Regions from separate parts of the Alteromonas sp. W12 genome, predicted to be linked through region 4. Evidence: predicted binding sites of a transcription regulator. Region 4 holds the regulator's gene; each other region holds the start of a gene.

The links. The regulator LexA, encoded in region 4, represses DNA repair genes until DNA is damaged. The targets are predictions, from matches to a motif close to TACTGTATNNNNATACAGTA.
Region 1: a site for LexA is predicted at 2,837-2,856, ahead of recN (DNA repair protein RecN). Genes of this name have one in related genera too.
Region 2: a site for LexA is predicted at 3,079-3,098, ahead of dinB (DNA polymerase IV). Genes of this name have one in related genera too.
Region 3: a site for LexA is predicted at 2,545-2,564, ahead of uvrD (DNA helicase II). Genes of this name have one in related genera too.

Annotation. Positions count from the first base shown of each region.
Region 1 covers NZ_LQXH01000001.1:997,221-1,001,884, reverse strand. Annotated here, with positions in the region: gene AWH61_RS04240 (fatty acid cis/trans isomerase) at 1-760, shown strand, start outside; gene nadK (NAD(+) kinase) at 851-1,726, shown strand; gene dps (DNA starvation/stationary phase protection protein Dps) at 1,986-2,495, shown strand; gene recN (DNA repair protein RecN) at 2,897-4,582, shown strand.
Region 2 covers NZ_LQXH01000013.1:96,876-101,539, reverse strand. Annotated here, with positions in the region: gene AWH61_RS18995 (FG-GAP repeat domain-containing protein) at 1-2,852, shown strand, start outside; gene dinB (DNA polymerase IV) at 3,131-4,204, shown strand; gene AWH61_RS18985 (DUF1653 domain-containing protein) at 4,424-4,664, shown strand, end outside.
Region 3 covers NZ_LQXH01000010.1:149,396-154,059, reverse strand. Annotated here, with positions in the region: gene AWH61_RS16150 (GGDEF domain-containing response regulator) at 1-271, opposite strand, end outside; gene uvrD (DNA helicase II) at 314-2,485, opposite strand; gene cysE (serine O-acetyltransferase) at 2,948-3,754, shown strand; gene AWH61_RS16135 (sensor domain-containing diguanylate cyclase) at 3,853-4,664, opposite strand, start outside.
Region 4 covers NZ_LQXH01000008.1:114,332-118,995, forward strand. Annotated here, with positions in the region: gene AWH61_RS11890 (sensor domain-containing diguanylate cyclase) at 1-1,471, shown strand, start outside; gene lexA (transcriptional repressor LexA) at 1,579-2,205, shown strand; gene coxB (cytochrome c oxidase subunit II) at 2,788-3,951, shown strand; gene ctaD (cytochrome c oxidase subunit I) at 3,961-4,664, shown strand, end outside.

The DNA.
Region 1 (4,664 bases), on a different contig from region 4:
CAACTATGGTCACCAACTAATGACCCGTTTGTATATGGATTTCTTGCGCATGGAAGGTGAATCGAACTTCCTTAATCTACTTCCTCCAACTACCCGCCATGACCTTCTCGACGATTGGTATCAAAACGCAAGCCCTGAACTTACCGATTATTTGGAAGGTGATATCAACAGTTTCGAACAGCCTTCTGGCATAGCGTTCGAAACAGATAATCCTCAACAAGAACTTTATCAATTGTTATCGCAATACTTGGCTAAAGTTCAACCGAACGCCTCAACCTACAATAAACGTTTGCTATCAGCTGAACAGTTCGAAGCATTAGAGCGCTTAGATTCGCTTCCTGCTCAACAAGCGACGTTGATGCCTGAAACTACCATGATTGTGATTCAAGACGACAAAAACCCAGACAACATTGATGTATTCACTGCCCTTAGAAATAGCGCGCATTACAATGTAAATAGCCTATTTGCAGAAGAGGAAAACCGGGAGCCTTCTAAAGATTCAATCACGCTAGTTCATGGTTTGTTGGGCAGTTACCCTGACGCATTCTGGTATATCAATGCCTCAGAGATAACGTCTTCGATTGAGAAGCTTAAATCCATTAAAAGCGAAGCCGATTACAAAGCCCTGCTCGACGATGTTGGCATGCGCCGAACCAACCCTAATTTTTGGGCGTTTAGTGATAAATTAATGCAATGGTCTAGCGAGCGCTATCCTATTGAAGGCGGTCTTCTCGACTATAATCGGTTAGAAGATCGCTAAACCTTGCGCTGTGTGCCGTTTTACGCTTTTCTTTTGCAAAAAACCTGTGCTAATGTCCAACCATTGGAAATGAAAGGACATTAGCATTCCATGCCCTATCAAACCGTTGCTTTAATTGGAAAACCTCAGCACGCTGCAACCCACGACAGCCTAAACATTCTTGCCGAATATTTATTGGCAAAAGGCTGTAAATTATTGGTTGAGGAAAGTATTGCTGAAGAGCTTGAAACCGAAAACTTCAAAAGCTGTAACCTTGTCACTATTGGCAAAGAGGCTGACCTTGCCGTTGTGGTAGGCGGTGACGGCAGCATGCTTGGTGCAGCACGTGTGCTCGCTCGCTTTGACATTCACGTTGTCGGTGTAAACCGCGGGAATCTCGGCTTTTTAACTGATATCCACCCCGATGATATTGTTCAACAACTTGACCTTATCTTTAACGGTGAATGCGTAGTAGAAGAGCGCTTCTTACTTGAAGTAGAAGTTTATCGACACGAAAAGCTTAAAAGTAACAACTCTGCTGTAAACGAAGTGGTGCTTCACCACGGAAAAGTTGCCCATATGATGGAATTTGAAATTTACATCGATGAGCAATTTGTATTCAGTCAGCGCAGCGACGGATTAATAGTAGCCACACCTACAGGTTCAACGGCTTACTCTTTATCAGCGGGCGGACCGATTATTATGCCTAAGCTAGATGCACTTACGTTGGTACCCATGTTTCCTCACACACTGAGCAGCCGTCCAATCGTTGTTGATGCTGACAGTCAGGTATCGATGAAAGTATCAAAGGTTAATAGTGACTCGCTACAAGTGAGTTGCGATAGCCATATTGTTCTGCCGGTGCTACCTGGTGATGAAATTCGAATAAACAAAAGCGTAGACAAGCTTCATCTTGTTCACCCTAAGGGCTACAGCTACTTCAATGTACTTCGTAAAAAGTTAGGTTGGGGTAGTAAGCTTTACTAACCTCCCTGCTCCATTTAGTCGATTCCATGTGCATTTATTACATAAGCCTGTAGCATTTTCTTGATTGCTACAGGCTTGAAAAATAAAGATTTTTTAATCTTCTCTAATTTCCTTAACGAAAACCAAGACTTATAGAAATATAAGACTTCGGCATACCTGTTGCACCTATTACTTCAAGTCGTCAGCACAAGGCCTTTGTTATTTGGCCTAAATGATGTTTCGCATCCCGCTGACTTATTTGCATTCAATAGGAGATATCATGAGTAACACCAATATCAAATTTACAGCCCCTGGAATGGATAACGATGCAGCTGCCAAAACAATCAAGGTATTGGATCAGCGATTGGTTGCACTATTAGATTTACAGTTAACGTTGAAGCACATTCATTGGAATGTAGTAGGACCAAATTTTATCGGTGTGCATGAAATGTTGGACCCGCAGGTAGATGCGGTACGCGAAATGACCGACACAATTGCAGAGCGAATTGCCACGTTAGGTGGCGTACCGAAAGGTACACCAAAAGCCATTGTTGAAGGTCGCAGCTGGAACGATTATGAATTGGGTAAAGGTTTAGTACTTGACCACCTTAAGGCGCTGGATGCCGTATATGACGGTGTAAATGGTGACCATAGAAAAGCGTTAGAGCTTTTAGGTGAAATTGACCCAGTATCGGAAGATATGATCACCGGCCAACTTGCAGATTTAGAACAGTTCCAGTGGTTTGTGCGCGCGCACATTGAGTCTGGCAGCGGTGAGCTACAGCAATAATGTATAATTGCTGGTAAGCCACATAGTTATTCGGACTACCTGCTATTTAATTGAAATTGAATTTTAAGGAGAGCTTACGCTCTCCTTTTTGCTATCAGGTTCTCTACTGCGTTGTGGAATTGTTTACCGCTAGCTTTTGAGTTATTCAGCTACTTAGCATTGAGCTAATTTACTACTGTATAACCACTGTAACGAACGCATCTAGCGCAGCCTATTATTAATGGGTTACTCATAACCACTCCTTTTCAAACGCTCTGTACAATATTGATTTCTTTAATCTTTTCACAATCCACTTTAATTTTTAAGTAAAATATTTACGACTTAACTTTACACAGAAAAAATACTGTATATATTATCAGTTATTGTATATATCATCATGTTCAACTTATTCGAGTGTGGTTATGTTAGCGCATCTTTCTATTTCTAATTTTGCTGTTGTAAAACAATTATCAGTTCAACTGGAAAACGGGTTGACTGCTATAACCGGAGAAACCGGTGCAGGTAAATCAATTGCTATTGATGCCTTAAGCTTGTGCTTAGGCGAGCGCGCTGATGCCAATGCGGTGCGAAAAGGCAGCGCAAAAGCGGAGATCATTGCTCACTTTTCTCTAAACGGCAATGTATTAGCTAAAGCCTTCCTCGATGAACATGAGCTCACCTCAGATGAAGATGAGAATAGCTGCTTTATTCGCAGAGTTATTTCAAAGGAAGGCCGTTCAAAAGCTTTTATCAACGGTATTCCCGCCTCACTTCAGCAGTTAAAAGGCTTAGGCCAGTTTTTGTTGGCCATTCACGGTCAAAATACTCACCTACAGTTGCTGAAAGAAGACCATCAAAGGGAATTAGTCGATGGTTACGCTAAGCACAACGACATATTAGTGCAGGTTAGAGAAACCTACTCTCTTTGGCGTGATAAGCAGCGCACGTTAAAGGCGCTTCAAGAACAAGCCCAGCAGCGCGAAGACAGAATTCAGCTGTTAACTTATCAGGTTCAAGAACTTGATGAATTCGCCATTGAAGAGGGTGAATTTGAAGAGTTAGAAATAGAGCACAAACGCCTGAGTAACGGGCAAAGCCTTTTAGAGCAAGCACAGACTAGCGTATACAATTTATATGAAAGCGATGAAGGCAACGCACTGTCAGTTATACAAAGCAGTATTGAACGTTTAGGCGAATTAGAGGCGCACGACGCTAGTTTAACGCCAATCATTGCAATGCTTAATGATGCAGCAATTCAAGTAGAAGAAGCGGCAGGAGAGCTACGTAGCTACTGCGATCACTTAGAGATCGATCCACTTCGCTTACAGCAAGTTGAGGCGCGCTATGCGAAGGCGATGGAACTTGCCCGTAAACATACTGTGATGCCAGAGGGACTTTATCAGCATCACCAAGAGCTAGCCGCCGAATTCAATGCTTTATCGGAACAGGAAACACTGTTAGGTACGCTTGAAGGCGAAGTAGAAGAAGCACGAGCAACGTATTTAACCGCGACCAAAGCGCTTTCCGAGAGCAGGCAACGTGCTGCTGGTAAGCTAAGCGAAGATATTGAAGTGCAAATTCGCCAAATGAATATGCCCCACGCAAAAGTGGATATTCAGATTCAATACGACGAACTTAAGAAGCCGGTGAGCACAGGTCTAGATACCGTAGAATTTAAAGTGTCTACCAACCCTGGTCAAGATGCAGACAAATTAGAAAAAGTCGTATCAGGTGGTGAACTTTCTCGTATAGGACTGGCTATTCAGGTTATCGCGAGCGGCCATCACGCTACCCCTACTATGATTTTCGATGAAGTCGATACGGGCATTAGCGGCCCAACAGCATCAATCGTTGGCGGGCTTTTACGTAAATTAGGTAAACAATCGCAAGTAATGTGTGTTACCCATCTACCTCAAGTAGCGGCACAGGCACATAATCAATTGTTTGTTACCAAGCTTACCGACGGGGAAAGTACTGAAACCCAGATGTTGGCGTTGACGAAGCAAGACAGGATCGATGAGCTTGCAAGACTATTAGCCGGTGATAAAGTAACCAAGTCGGCGCTAGCGAATGCAAAAGAACTGCTTAAAAGCGCAGCATCGAACTAAAATGCAGTTGATTGGTCATAGTTGTCAATGTAGCATGCCTTCGCGCTTGCAATAAAACAGTCTCGAAATTCGCTTTAGCGAA
Region 2 (4,664 bases), on a different contig from region 4:
AATTAGACTTCTATGTAGGCTCTAAAGGTAAATTAGCGATTGAAGCAGAGGGCCCAGAGTATTTATCGCCGTACATGTATATGGGTGAAGTAGTGGTAGCGGCTGATAAAACTGCAACCTTACTTTTTGAAGAAGGCATTATTCGTTATTTAGAAGATACTGATAACGACGGTAACTACGATGTAGGTACATTTATAATTGATGCCTATGATTTAATTGGTGGTAACCTTGCAGACAGATCACTTGTCGCTATTGCTGACATGTCTATCCCACCCACTGTCTATGCACCTGAATTTTACACCTGGGACACAGTCGATACAACGACACCTATTACCGTTAGTCCCGGCTATTATAATGATAGCGATACAGACTACGAAGATTTATCTGTCAGTTTCCGCTGGTACATCAACGGTGTCCTAGTAGAGGACATATCAGGGGATACCTTACCGGCCTACCGCGCCGTATTTAACGATGTAGTAGAAGTATCTATGGTCGTCTCAGATAGCGCTAACGCTGTAGAGTCAGGTCGCACTTCAATCACTTTGTCGGATGCACCAGCACAAGTAGCGTTCGAAAATTTACCAGAGTCAGTGTCCCCTGGAGAATACATCGAATTCAGAGCAATTGTGTCTGACCCTGATCTTGGTGACAACCAAGGGGTACCCGCCTTAGTGTCAGCGCCTTCAGGTGCTACCATTAATGAAGATGGATTAATTTCATGGCAAGCGCCGAGTAATCAGTTGTTTAAAACCCAGCTTTACGCGTTTGGTTTTTCTACTGGCGAAGAAGGTGCTGAAGTAGTCAAAACTCATGTCTCAGTAACTAATAATGAGGTTCAAGAGTTAGCTCGCTCGGGTATTGAAGTGCCTAAAATGAACAATTCGATGGTAGTGGGTGATTTCGACCACGACGGTGACAATGAAGTTCTATCCACCGATTCTGCAAATCGCGTGTTTTTGCTGTCTTATCAAAACGGCAGCTATAACCAAACTTGGATGTACCCCTACAAAATCGAGCAAGGTGGAGCAGTAAAACAAGTTCTCAGTACTGATTTTGATAACGATGATTATCCCGATATTCTAGTGATATCTGAGCATGGCGTATCCGTTGTTACCGACATTGACGAAACGGCAACAACGATTTTTACCACCGATAATTACATACATAGTGCTGTTCTCGGTGACATAGATAATGATGGTGACGATGAACTGGCCTACTTGTATTTATCACGTGATTACGGCGAAGCCAGTGATATTGTGGTGGTAGATCTTAGTTCGCCCGAAACACCTTTATTTACGTTTACCGCTGAAGATACCTATGAAATTGCTCTGGGTAATGTGGATTCCGACACTCAGTTAGAACTGGTTACCAATTCAGGTTTGGTCTATGACCTTGGATCTGGTGAAAACCAGTGGTTTTTGAATTCAGGATTTAGTAGTAGCCACATTGCCGTTGCCGATATAAATGGCGACGGTATTGATGAAATCGTAGGCGCTGACAGTTGGTCTTACATCTATGTGTACTCAGCACAAAACAAATCTCAAATTACGAGTGTTGAGAATTTTAATACTTGCGACATTAGCGCAGGAAAACTGACTGACGATAGTAATCCTGTATTGCTTATAGGGGACTGCCAATGGGGCAATGTCCACGCCATGAAGCTGTCTAACAATACGCTCACTTCAGTATTTAGCATTGATATGGTTGATCATGGTTCGACTTCGCTAACTCTTGGCGATGCCGACAATGATGGCCTTAACGAACTGTTATGGGGCACTGGTACTACACATTCTGGTGAAGATTTGCTTGTAACGGCAGATGTCACAGCCACTTCTGCAACAATAAAAACGACAGCAACCACACATCAACTAGACAGCTTTAATGCGGCAGGCTGGGCAGATTTGTATCCTGGTGACGAACGTGCTGTTTTCTTCGTACCGAGTACGGGGAGCGGCTATGATGGCTCCAAAGTCTTACTAATGGAGAACACAGGGAATTACATTACGAGTGAAGAGATTTCATCTAACTGGGATAACTCTAGTATTGCTGTAACTACCGATTACAACAATGATGGTGCTGGTGATTTATTCCTACCTAGTGCAGAAACCTATGACGGCGCATTCGCTGTAATGCGATTGAATGATTTCTCTATTCAATACGAGATTACAGGCGATTATTCGAACGATGTCTCAGTTATCAAGGCATTCGACTTCAATAACGATGGTTTCGATGATGCAGTGTACGTTGATGGTCGCACATTAAAAGCGGTCGACGTGAACAATCAAGTTATGTTGGCTACTTACACCATGCCTCAATATTTCCGTGATTTTGATATTGTCGCGATGAATGGCAATGTGTATGTGGCGCTTTCTCAAGGCGACGACATAACGCAATTACTTAAGCCGACAGCATCAGGTTTCTCTATCCAGGCAAGCGCCGACATTTCTTGCGCGCGCCTTACCTTTATAAACGCTGATAGTGACGCTGAATCAGAGTTAGCTTGTTACAACGATCAGAACCAATCTCTGGTTATATTTGATGTTACTGACTCCAGTTTGTCTAAAACATCAGACGTTTCGGTAAACATGAGTATTGTCGACATGGCAGCCAATCCAGTAACCGCTACTGAACAGACACTTCTTGTGACGTCGGCGAGTGAGGATGATTGGGGTTACTACGGTTCTACTGAACTCAGCGAAATGACGGTTAAAGGCATCGGTATCTGGAAAAGCCCAGCGTTGATTGGTCCGGCCCGCAGTCACTCTTTACATGCGAGAAAATCTGCTGAGGGAAGCCTGGAAGTGATGATGGCGACATCACGGGTAATGTATTGGTTGGGCCGAGCGAAGTAGGTAACTCCGCATGAGTCAATTTTGATACTCTTCTAGGCGTTTATATGATTGAGCGGCGACACTTCCACATTGGAGTGTCGCCGTTTTTTATTGACTACTCTCGTTCTGTCAACCTCCCTTATAAAATGCATTCGTTTTAACGCCTGCCTTTTATAAGACACTAAGGACCAGTTAATCTTATTAATATTCCATAACGAGGTAGTGTAATTAAACGCTTTTAATAATATACTGTCTTTTTATACAGTTTTGCGTAAGCACGTAAAGAACAAAGGCAGGTAATGCGAAAAATTATCCACGTCGACATGGATTGTTTTTACGCCGCAGTTGAAATGCGCGACAACCCAGCCTTGCGCGATATTCCCATTGCGATAGGCGGCAGTGCCGACCGTCGAGGGGTTATTTCTACCTGTAACTATCCCGCCCGTAAATTTGGTGTGCGCTCAGCTATGGCTACAGCGTATGCTTTAAAGCTATGCCCAAACTTGACCCTCGTAAAAGGGCGCATGGATGTGTACGCTGCCGAGTCGCAAAAAATACGTAAGATATTTGCTGATTATACCGACCTCATTGAGCCTTTATCGTTAGATGAAGCCTACCTAGACGTGACTAACAGTGAATTTTGCGGTGGCAGCGCCACGTTAATTGCCGAAGAAATACGCGAGCGCATTAAAAATGAACTTGGGCTTACAGCTTCAGCAGGTGTTGCGCCTTGTAAGTTTGTTGCTAAAGTGGCGAGCGATGAAAATAAGCCCGATGGAATTTGTGTTATTACTCCTGATAAGCTCGATGAGTTTGTACGCGAAATGCCACTAAAGAAAATACCGGGCGTAGGCAAAGTCACCATGCAAAAGCTTCAGCGTATGGGGCTTAATACCTGCGACGATGTTCGCCAATACCCTTTTGAGCGCATTCAAAAAGAGCTGGGTAAATTTGGCAGTGTGCTGTGGGAGCGTGCTCACGGTATTGATGAGCGTGAACTATCGGTATCTCGTGAGCGAAAGTCTATCGGCGTAGAGCGCACGCTAAGCGAAGACATTCACACCTTCGAGCAATGCATAGATTTTTTGCCACATTTATTTGAAAAGCTTCAAGAGCGAATGGAAAATCACAAGAAGCGTACGGGTAAGCCGGTACGTATTCGCACGCAGGGCGTTAAGCTTAAGTTTAACGACTTCCAACTAACTACGGTAGAGCACCGCTGTGCCACGCTTGATGAAGCGTATTTTCGCACGTTAATGCAGGAAGCCTTCGAACGAGCAACAGGCCGGGGTATTCGTCTTGTTGGCGTTCACATAGGCCTTGCTGCCGACCAATCAACACAGCAATTGGTGTTGCCTTTTGAACCGATTTAGCCAATAAGCTCAGTACTTTTTAAGTACTAACATGCAGTAGCCTCAATCTAACCACTTGTTATACTTAACGCACTGATACTATGCGATAGACTGACGCTTTTGTATTACCCGATTAAAGGCCAATCCCACAGAGTTTAGTTTCTAAGACCATTTAATCTTTGGCAAATGAAAGCGGTTGGCTAACCCTTACTATTTTTTTCCACTTTAATGAAGGACGTTATGGACTCGAAAGAACTTAAAACCCCAGGTCGCTACAAGCATTACAAAGGTAATTTATACGATGTATACGAAGTGGCGACGCATTCAGAAGATGAAAGTAAGCTAGTGGTTTACCGCCCATGCTACGGCGAAAAAGCGCTTTGGGTTCGTCCACTAGATATGTTTGTTGAGTCGGTTGAAAAAGACGGAGAAACACTCCCCCGTTTTGCCTATGTTGGCAATATTCCAGATGATGAAAAAA
Region 3 (4,664 bases), on a different contig from region 4:
CGCGAATAGCGCTATCTAAACTTTCTGTTGTAGCAATGGTGGGAATGAAAGACTCAACCGTAAAGTCGATGGCTTCGCCTTTTGGTGCATCGGGAAGCGAGTATGCAACAATAGCACACAGAAAGGTTTCCGGCATATTTTGCGAAAACCGTGCTTTGCCTTCTGTCAGCGACGTTGCGCCAACGGGGGTAAGACCTGCCCGGCGTACTAATTTCGCTATAAGTTCAAGGTTGCCTTCACCATTTTCGATGATCAGCACGTGTTGCTGCATACATTTCAACTTAGGTTTAGGCTACCTTGCCTATTAATAATGTTACGCTTTCTCCAGCTTTGCGTAAGCAAGTACCAGCCATTTGCTGCCAAATTCGTCGAAGTTTACTTGAACTCGACCGTGCTCACCACTCCCTTCGTAGTTAAGTACGATCCCTTCGCCAAATTTACGGTGTACAACTCGCTCACCTAAACTAAAGCCCGTTTCTTCAAAACTGGCGTGCGACGTCGCTTGGCTAAAGCGGTTGTGCACGGGCCGCGAAATCGTCGATTTCAGCCTAACCTCTTCAACGCAGTCTGCTGGCATTTCGCGAATAAATCGAGAAGCAGTATGATACTTATCTTGGCCATAGAGTCGACGACTTTCTGCATAAGTAATATACAACTTTTGCATTGCTCTGGTCATACCAACATAGCAAAGTCTGCGTTCCTCTTCCATTCGACCTGGCTCGTCGTTGGTCATTTGGCTAGGGAACATGCCTTCTTCTACACCTGCTAGGAATACCAGCGGAAATTCAAGGCCTTTGGCGGTGTGTATGGTCATCATCTGCACGGCGTCCTGGTCTTTATCCGCCTGGGTTTCACCCGCTTCCAGCGACGCATGAGCTAGAAAGGCTGCCAGAGGCGACATTTCTTCGGCTTCTTCAGGCACGATAAAGGTTTTACATGCAGTAACCAATTCTTCTAAGTTTTCTAGACGTGCTTGAGCTTTTTCTCCGCGCTCTGCTTGGTACATAGCGTACAGACCAGACTGGCGAATAGCTTTATCGGCTTGTTGGTCAAGGGGCTCATCTAACGTGGATTGCTCTAGCTCAGTAATTAGCAATACAAAGCTTTGCATAGCGTTTAGCGCGCGGCCTTTGAAGCCACCTTCATTAATGAGCAACTGACACGCCTGCCACATTGAACAGTTGTGCATTCGCGCGGTGTCGCGCACTTGCGATAAGGTTTTCTCACCAATACCGCGACTTGGGGTGTTTACTACACGCTCGAAAGCTGCATCGTCGTGCGGGTGGCTTACCATGCGCATATAGCCAAGGGCGTCTTTAATTTCTTGGCGTTCGAAGAAGCGCAGACCGCCGTATATGCGATACGCCAGCCCTTCGTGTAGCAAGGCTTCTTCCAGTACTCGAGACTGGGCGTTGTTTCGATAAAGAATGGCGGTATCAGTAAGGGCGTTGCCTTGATTCAGCCAATCTTTGATTTTCGAAACAATAAAGCGCGCTTCATCTAGCTCGTTGAAACCCGCATATACAGAAATAAGCTCGCCTTGCGCGTCTTCCGTCCAAAGCTCTTTCCCTAAGCGGCCCGTATTGTTGTCGATAACCGTGTTCGCCGCTTTAAGAATGTTTCCTGTAGAGCGGTAATTCTGCTCAAGGCGAATAGTATTAGGCTCGTTGAAGTCTTTCAGGAAGTGCTGAATATTATCTACGTTTGCGCCGCGCCAGCCGTAAATAGACTGATCGTCGTCGCCAACAATCATAATGTTATTATTACCACCACTACACAGCATACGAAGCCATGCATATTGGATATTGTTGGTATCTTGGAATTCGTCTACCAACACTGCACGGAAACGACGTTGATAGTGGGCTAATACTTCTGGGTTTTTAGCCCATAATTCATGTGCGCGTAGCAACAGTTCAGCAAAATCTACCAAGCCTGAACGGTCACAAGCGTCTTGATATGCCGCATAGACTTCGCGCATGGTCTTTTGAATATGATCGCCGTGGGTTTCAATGTGCTGAGGGCGCAAGCCTTCGTCTTTGTTGCCATTTATGTACCACTGAATTTGACGAGGCGCCCAATGCTTTTCGTCCAGGTTCATGGCCTTCAGAATGCGGCGAATAAGTCGATATTGATCGTCCGAATCAATTATCTGAAAATTCTCAGGCAAGTTGGCTTCTGCATGGTGCGCACGTAGTAAGCGATGCGCAAGCCCGTGGAAGGTACCAATCCACATATTGTGCAGGCTGCGACCCATCAACGACTCTATTCGGCCGCGCATTTCTTTGGCTGCTTTATTGGTAAAGGTCACTGCCAAAATAGAAAAAGGGGCGATGTTTTCGACTTCCATTAACCACGCAATGCGATGCACTAATACGCGGGTTTTACCACTGCCCGCGCCAGCCAAAACTAGGGCGTTAGATAGTGGGGCTGCTACTGCTTCACGCTGTTTTTCGTTTAGCTCGTCTAGCAGTCGAGATACATCCATAGTGTGGTACCTGTTAGTTGATAGTGTTATACATTCAGCAACGCGCTATTATGCCACCTGCCTGTTAATTTATACAGTCCAGTTTTTCCCAGTGAAGATAAACTTCAACGGCATTATACGTTCGTGTGCAATCATGATTTTAAGTATTATTTAATGAAAGATACGAGCGCTCTGAACGTTCTATTAAGTTAATGGAAGCACTCAGTTAGACGCAGCGAGAGAGCAGAGTGCTTTAACGATGTATACATGTACGATACGGTTATTAGCTATAACGAATTAATTCGATAAATTGATCGAATTATGCGCTTGGTCGGTATCACATCGGTATTGCATCACATCAAACTCAGGTAAACTTTTACGCGTTCCCTTTTGTCAGCATAGATATGCCCAGCAAGGAACAAGTTAGATTGCTTACTCAATTTTCTTATAGAACACAGCATTTTTATATAACGGGACATGCTCATGACCGCACTTACAACGCCCATCGATTTTTGGTCTACGCTGAAACAAGAAGCGCAAGTTGTTGCTGAAAAAGAGCCTTTGCTGTCTAGCTATGTGCATGCCAGTGTTCTTGCACATCACAACTTTGAATCGTCGCTAAGCTTTATTCTGTCGAACAAAATGGCAGACGACGTCATGCCTGCGCTCGCCATTCGTGAAGTTTTCGATGAAGCTTACTTGCTTGAGCCTGGCATCAGCGAAGCGGCTATTGCTGACATTCTAGCGATTAAGGCGCGGGATGCGGCGGTCAACGATTACCTTACCCCCTTACTTCACTTCAAAGGTTTCCATGCTGTGCAGGTGCATAGAATGGCGCATTACCTCTGGGTGCACGGTCGTCACCAGCTTGCTTTATTCTTACAAAGCCGCAACTCTGCAAGCTTTGGTGTAGATATCCACCCTGCTGCGCGTATTGGTAAAGGCGTCATGTTTGACCACGCAACTGGCATTGTAGTGGGCGAAACTGCAGTGGTTGAAGACAACGTATCTATTTTGCAGAGCGTTACATTAGGTGGTACCGGTAATGAGTCGGGCGACCGTCACCCTAAAATTCGCCAAGGCGTGTTAATTGGCGCTGGCGCCAAGATCCTTGGAAATATTGAGATAGGTGAAGGCTCAAAAGTAGGCGCTGGTAGCGTTGTACTTAATAGTGTTCCAGCTCACGTTACTGTGGTGGGTGTTCCAGCTAAAGTGGTTGGGAGACCGGTTTGTCAAAGTCCATGTGAATCCATGCGCCAAAACGTACTAGAAGATAACTCCCACGTATAAAATTGGGGTCAGAGTACATGTCTGCTTTCGTAATAATGGGGTCAGAGTACATTTTCGTCTTCAGGGGTTTTTGAGCGATTAAATGTACTCTGACCCCATTATTTGAGGGTTATTGTGTTGCCGCCTTTTTCTTTTGATGTGTAGAGCGCGCGGTCGGCGCGCTGAATAAGTGTCTCGAGTGTATCGCTTTGCTGCATGAGAGTGACGCCGAAGCTCGATGATAATGACACTTCTGAAATAACGATTGCGTTTATTCCTTCACGTACTTTTTCCACCAAATTAAGGGCGTTTTGCTCGCTGATATTAGGCAGAAGCAATACAAATTCGTCGCCGCCGAAACGGGCAAAAACATCAGCTTTACGCACAATATCCTTCGTCACCTGACTTAGTCGGCGCAATGCGTTGTCGCCGTCTACATGGCCTAATTCGTCGTTAATACGTTTAAACTTATCTAAATCAAACATAACGAAATAAAGCGAGCTTCCAGATTCACGGCTCTGAGCCATTTCTAGTGCGCTGCGCTGAGCCAAATACTCCCGCGTATAAGCTTGGGTTAAGGTATCCACAAAAACACGGTCTTTGAGCAGAGCATTGTCTGCTTGTAACTGAGGAATGGCTATACCAAACAACGCGTTGGCTGCAATAACGTTGAGTGCAAACTGATACACTTTGACGTAATCCATTAAGGCGAATATATGCACCAGCAAAACAATGCATAAGCTGCTTATTGCAAGGCTTAAAACATTGCGCTTCGTACTTTCAGTACACGCTATCCACATGTGGGTAATGGCGAGAAAAAAGATAGCAAATGCACTATCACGGGACTGGGTAAGTTTTGCCAGTAACATGACGAATAGTATGAGGGCCAAATTGATTGCCACTTTCTTAAAGTAGCTGTGTAAATCGGATG
Region 4 (4,664 bases):
CACTAGTGACCAAAAGTATGTGGAAGATAAGCTCAACAAAACCAATCAGCGGATGCGTTTATTACTCGAGGCTTCAGAGTTAGGAACATGGGACTGGAACTTGGCCGCCGATGTTAATCAAGTCAACAAGCGCTGGTGCGACATTGTTGGTCTTGAGTATGAATACTATGACAGTGGCTCCCGCTTTTTTAGACAGCTCATTCATCCCGCGGATTACGTCAAAGTTGAAAAGCAGCTCAACATGCATCTAATTGGTAAGAGCAAAGTCTTTAACACCACATTTCGCATGAAACACACTGATGGCTCTTGGGTTTGGGTTGAAAGTTATGGGAAAACCGTTGAGACAGATGCCCAAGGTAAGCCGGTTCGAATAGCAGGTATTCATAGAGATATAACGCAACGAATGGAAAGCGAACTGCATGAGAGAAAGAAAACCCAGCTCCTTCAATTTATCAATAAAACCCGGGCATCATATCTCCAGAACAATGACTTGACGATGGCGTGTCAGTCCGTATTGGCCGAACTCATAGATATCTCAGATAGCCAGTTTGCCTTCGTCGGCCAAATGAAAGGAGACGGTAGCTCATCTAGACTTTTCATTCATGCGATTTCTGAAATTGTTTGGGATAACAGTAGCTTTTCTCAATATGCAGAGTACAAAAAACGAAACCTCTACTTTAGTAACTTCGATAACCTTTTTGGAACCTCAATTTTAACGGGAGAAGTTACCATTAGTAATGCGCCAAACAGTCACCCTAATTCCAAAGGTGTTCCGCACGGTCATCCGCGCATTAGCCGATTTTTAGGCCTACCAATAAAAGTGAAAGATAAAGTAGTGGGAATGGTCGGTTTAGCGAACAAGTTTGATACCTACACTGACGAAGATGCTGAGTTTCTACAGCCCTTTTTAGATGCTTTGGCTGGCTTGTTCTACGCAGTAGAGCTTGAGGAAGCCCGAGCCGTTGCTGAAGAGAAGCTTAGGCATTTGGCGATGACTGATTCTTTAACGGGCCTTTATAACCGACGCGCGTTCCTTGACGAGTGCATCTCATTTTCAAAACAACATTGTCGAGGATGTGTTGCTATTGTCGATATTGATCACTTCAAAAAAGTAAACGATACCTACGGTCACGATGCTGGAGATCAGGCGCTTATTGCTGTTGCGAGAAAAATAGCTAAACATAATCAAGCGCCAAATGTCGTGGCTCGATTAGGAGGAGAAGAGTTTGCAATAGTCATGATAGGTGACAAGAAAGAAGAGATCCATAGGCAGCTAGAAGCACTGCGCATTGCTGTTGAAGAAGGAAGGGTGACCTACAAGACAGACACGATGAATTTATCGATCAGCATCGGCGCAACATTTATCAAAGACACCTTTGAGGCGGATTTCAGCGCCCTCTTATCGCTTGCTGACAAAGCGCTGTACAGAGCCAAGGAGCAGGGCAGAAACCAAGTCGTATGGGATGAGTAATAGTGTCAGTACGTGGCTAAAACTGATAGCAAAAGACGCGGCAAGTGCTTGTTATTTAGTTTTAGGTGTATATACTTACAGGAACTGTATGAACAGACAGGTCTTTTATGCGCCCACTCACAGCTCGACAAACCGAAGTTTTAGAACTTATTAAAACAACCATGTTAGAAACGGGAATGCCGCCTACTCGTGCGGAAATAGCCCGTCAGCTTGGCTTTCGTTCTGCTAATGCAGCAGAGGAACATTTGAAAGCATTGGCGCGTAAAGGCGTGATTGAAATTTTGCCTGGTACGTCTCGTGGCATTAAGCTCAATATCCCTCTTGATAACGACGCACAAGAAGAAGAAGGCCTACCGTTAATTGGGCGTGTTGCAGCCGGTGAGCCGATCTTGGCGCAAGAGCATGTTGAGTCGCACTACAAAGTCGATCCTGCACTGTTTCAACCCCATGCCGACTTTTTGCTACGCGTCAACGGTATGAGCATGAAAGACATTGGTATTTTAGACGGTGACCTTCTCGCTGTTCATCGTACCACTGATGTACACAACGGTCAGGTGGTTGTGGCGCGTGTAGATGAAGACGTCACTGTAAAGCGTCTAGAGAAACGCGGGCGTGAAGTATTGCTTCATGCTGAAAATGATGAGTTTGCACCAATAAAAGTTGATTTGGCGACTGAACATTTTGCGATAGAAGGTATTGCGGTGGGTGTGATCAGAAACGCTGACTGGATGTAGTATTTTAGCTTGTTTGTATAAAAGCGGCACGTTAGCCGCTTTTTTTATGTCTTTTGTTCCTGTTTTTTTCTTCAATCTGCCAACTTAGATTTTATCTTGCCCAGCAAACCTGTTGGTTTTCTGCGCACTTATTTTTATCTTTACTCACGTTATTCTTTCTATGAATGCTTCGAGTATTTTCCATTTTTTATTTTGAATTTTGTTTGAAATCGACATTGAGTCATCGGTTACTTATTGATTTCTTAACTAGTTAGGCGAGCATTTACTTTAACCCTGTGTTCAAAATGCCTGTTTGATTCCAAGGACATCCCACAGCAATCGCTTTCTCTTTTTGCACTTCAAATCCCCCGCGACCATTTTAGTAAATGATTAAAAATTAACCACTTCGTTAAATTTTTAATAGAAAAGACTAGACGGCACGACATTATTGCGCAATTCTTATACAGAGATTAACAAAATAATAACAATGACTCTAAATTTGTTTTACAAGTTGAGGTTATGGGTCAATCGTTCGCAAACCATTTGGTAGGGCATCGCGCAAATTAATCAGCGTCTTTGACCACGCCATTACGGAGGTGCTGAGTGAAACAACTAACGACCGTTTTCGCAAAATGGTGTTCTAGTATACCAATTTTGCTTTTTTCCCCTTTGCTTTTTGCGCAAGAAGCAAGCGAAGAAGCCTCTTCGCTTAATTTGAGACGCGGTGCTACCGACATCAGTGGGCAGGTATACGACCTCCATATGTTGATGTTCTTCATTTGTGTAGGTATCGCGGTTGTAGTTTTTGGCGTGATGTTCGCCTCAATGTATCTACATAGGAAGTCCCGTGGTGCCAAGCCAGCTAATTTTCACGAAAACGTGAAGGTTGAAATTGCTTGGACCGTTATTCCTTTCCTTATTCTTATCTTCATGGCGGTACCCGCAGCGAATACTCTAATTGCTATGGAAGACACGTCTGAGCCTGACATGACGGTGTTAGTAACAGGCTCTCAATGGAAATGGCATTACAAGTATATGGATAGCGATGTAGAGTTTTATTCTTTACTCGCCACTCAGCGCGAGCAAATAGAAAACAAATTTCAGAAAACAGATAACTACCTGCTGGAAGTTGACCGTCCCTTGGTTATTCCTACTGGGAAAAAAGTACGCTTTCTTATTACCTCTGACGACGTTATCCACTCTTGGTGGGTTCCTGACTTTGCCGTGAAAAAAGATGCCAACCCCGGCTTTATTAACGAGTCTTGGGCCAAGGTGAATGAGCCTGGTATTTATCGCGGACAGTGCGCAGAGCTTTGTGGTAAAGACCATGGCTATATGCCGGTTGTGGTAATTGCTAAAGAACCCGCCGAGTTTGAAAAGTGGATGGGCGAACAAGAAGAGATTGTTCGTAAAGCAAAAGAAGAAGAGCAGCGTCTACTTTCTATGAATATGTCTATGGATGAACTGATGAAAGAGGGCGAGCGAGTATACAACGCAACGTGCGCTGCTTGCCATATGCCAAATGGTGAAGGTTTACCTGGCGTGTTCCCGGCATTAAAAGGCAGCAAGATGGCACTAGAAGATCAGCAAGGTCACATTGACATCGTGCTGCATGGAAAGTCAGGAACAGCCATGCAAGCGTTTGGAAAAATGCTAAGTCTTAAGGAAATTGCCGCCGTAGTCACTTACGAGCGAAATGCCTGGGGCAATAAAACTGGCGATATGGTTCAAGCCAAAGATGTCAACGCAGTGGCAAACGGAAACTAGGAGCAGACAATGAGCAAAGCAACTGAAGTTATTTCGCCAGATACCTCTGCGCCTCATGACGGTCACCTACATGATGACCATGAACACCACGATCATATTCCTAAAGGGATAACGCGTTGGTTGTTTACCACTAACCACAAAGACATAGGCACACTGTATCTGTGGTTTGCCTTTATTATGTTTTTAGTTGGTGGTGCGATGGCCATGGTGATCCGCGCTGAACTATTCCAACCCGGTCTACAAATTGTAGAGCCAAACTTCTTTAACCAAATGACTACGGTACACGGGCTTATCATGGTATTTGGTGCAGTAATGCCAGCCTTTACTGGGCTCGCAAACTGGCTTATTCCCATGATGATCGGCGCCCCTGACATGGCGTTACCGCGCATGAATAACTGGAGCTTCTGGATTTTACCAGGTGCCTTTCTCATTCTATTGAGCTCGCTCTTTATGGAAGGCGGCGGCCCTGCTTTTGGATGGACTTTCTACGCGCCCCTTTCAACGACTTACAGTGGCGATTCGACAGCGTTGTTTGTGTTCTCTGTTCACATCATGGGTATTTCATCCATTATGGGTGCGATTAACGTGATTGTGACCATCTTTAATATGCGTGCGCCAGGCATGACCTGGATGAAAATGCCGCTGTTTGTATGGACGTGGCTTATCACGGCATTCTTGCTGATTGCGGTAATGCCAGTGCTCGCCGGTGCGGT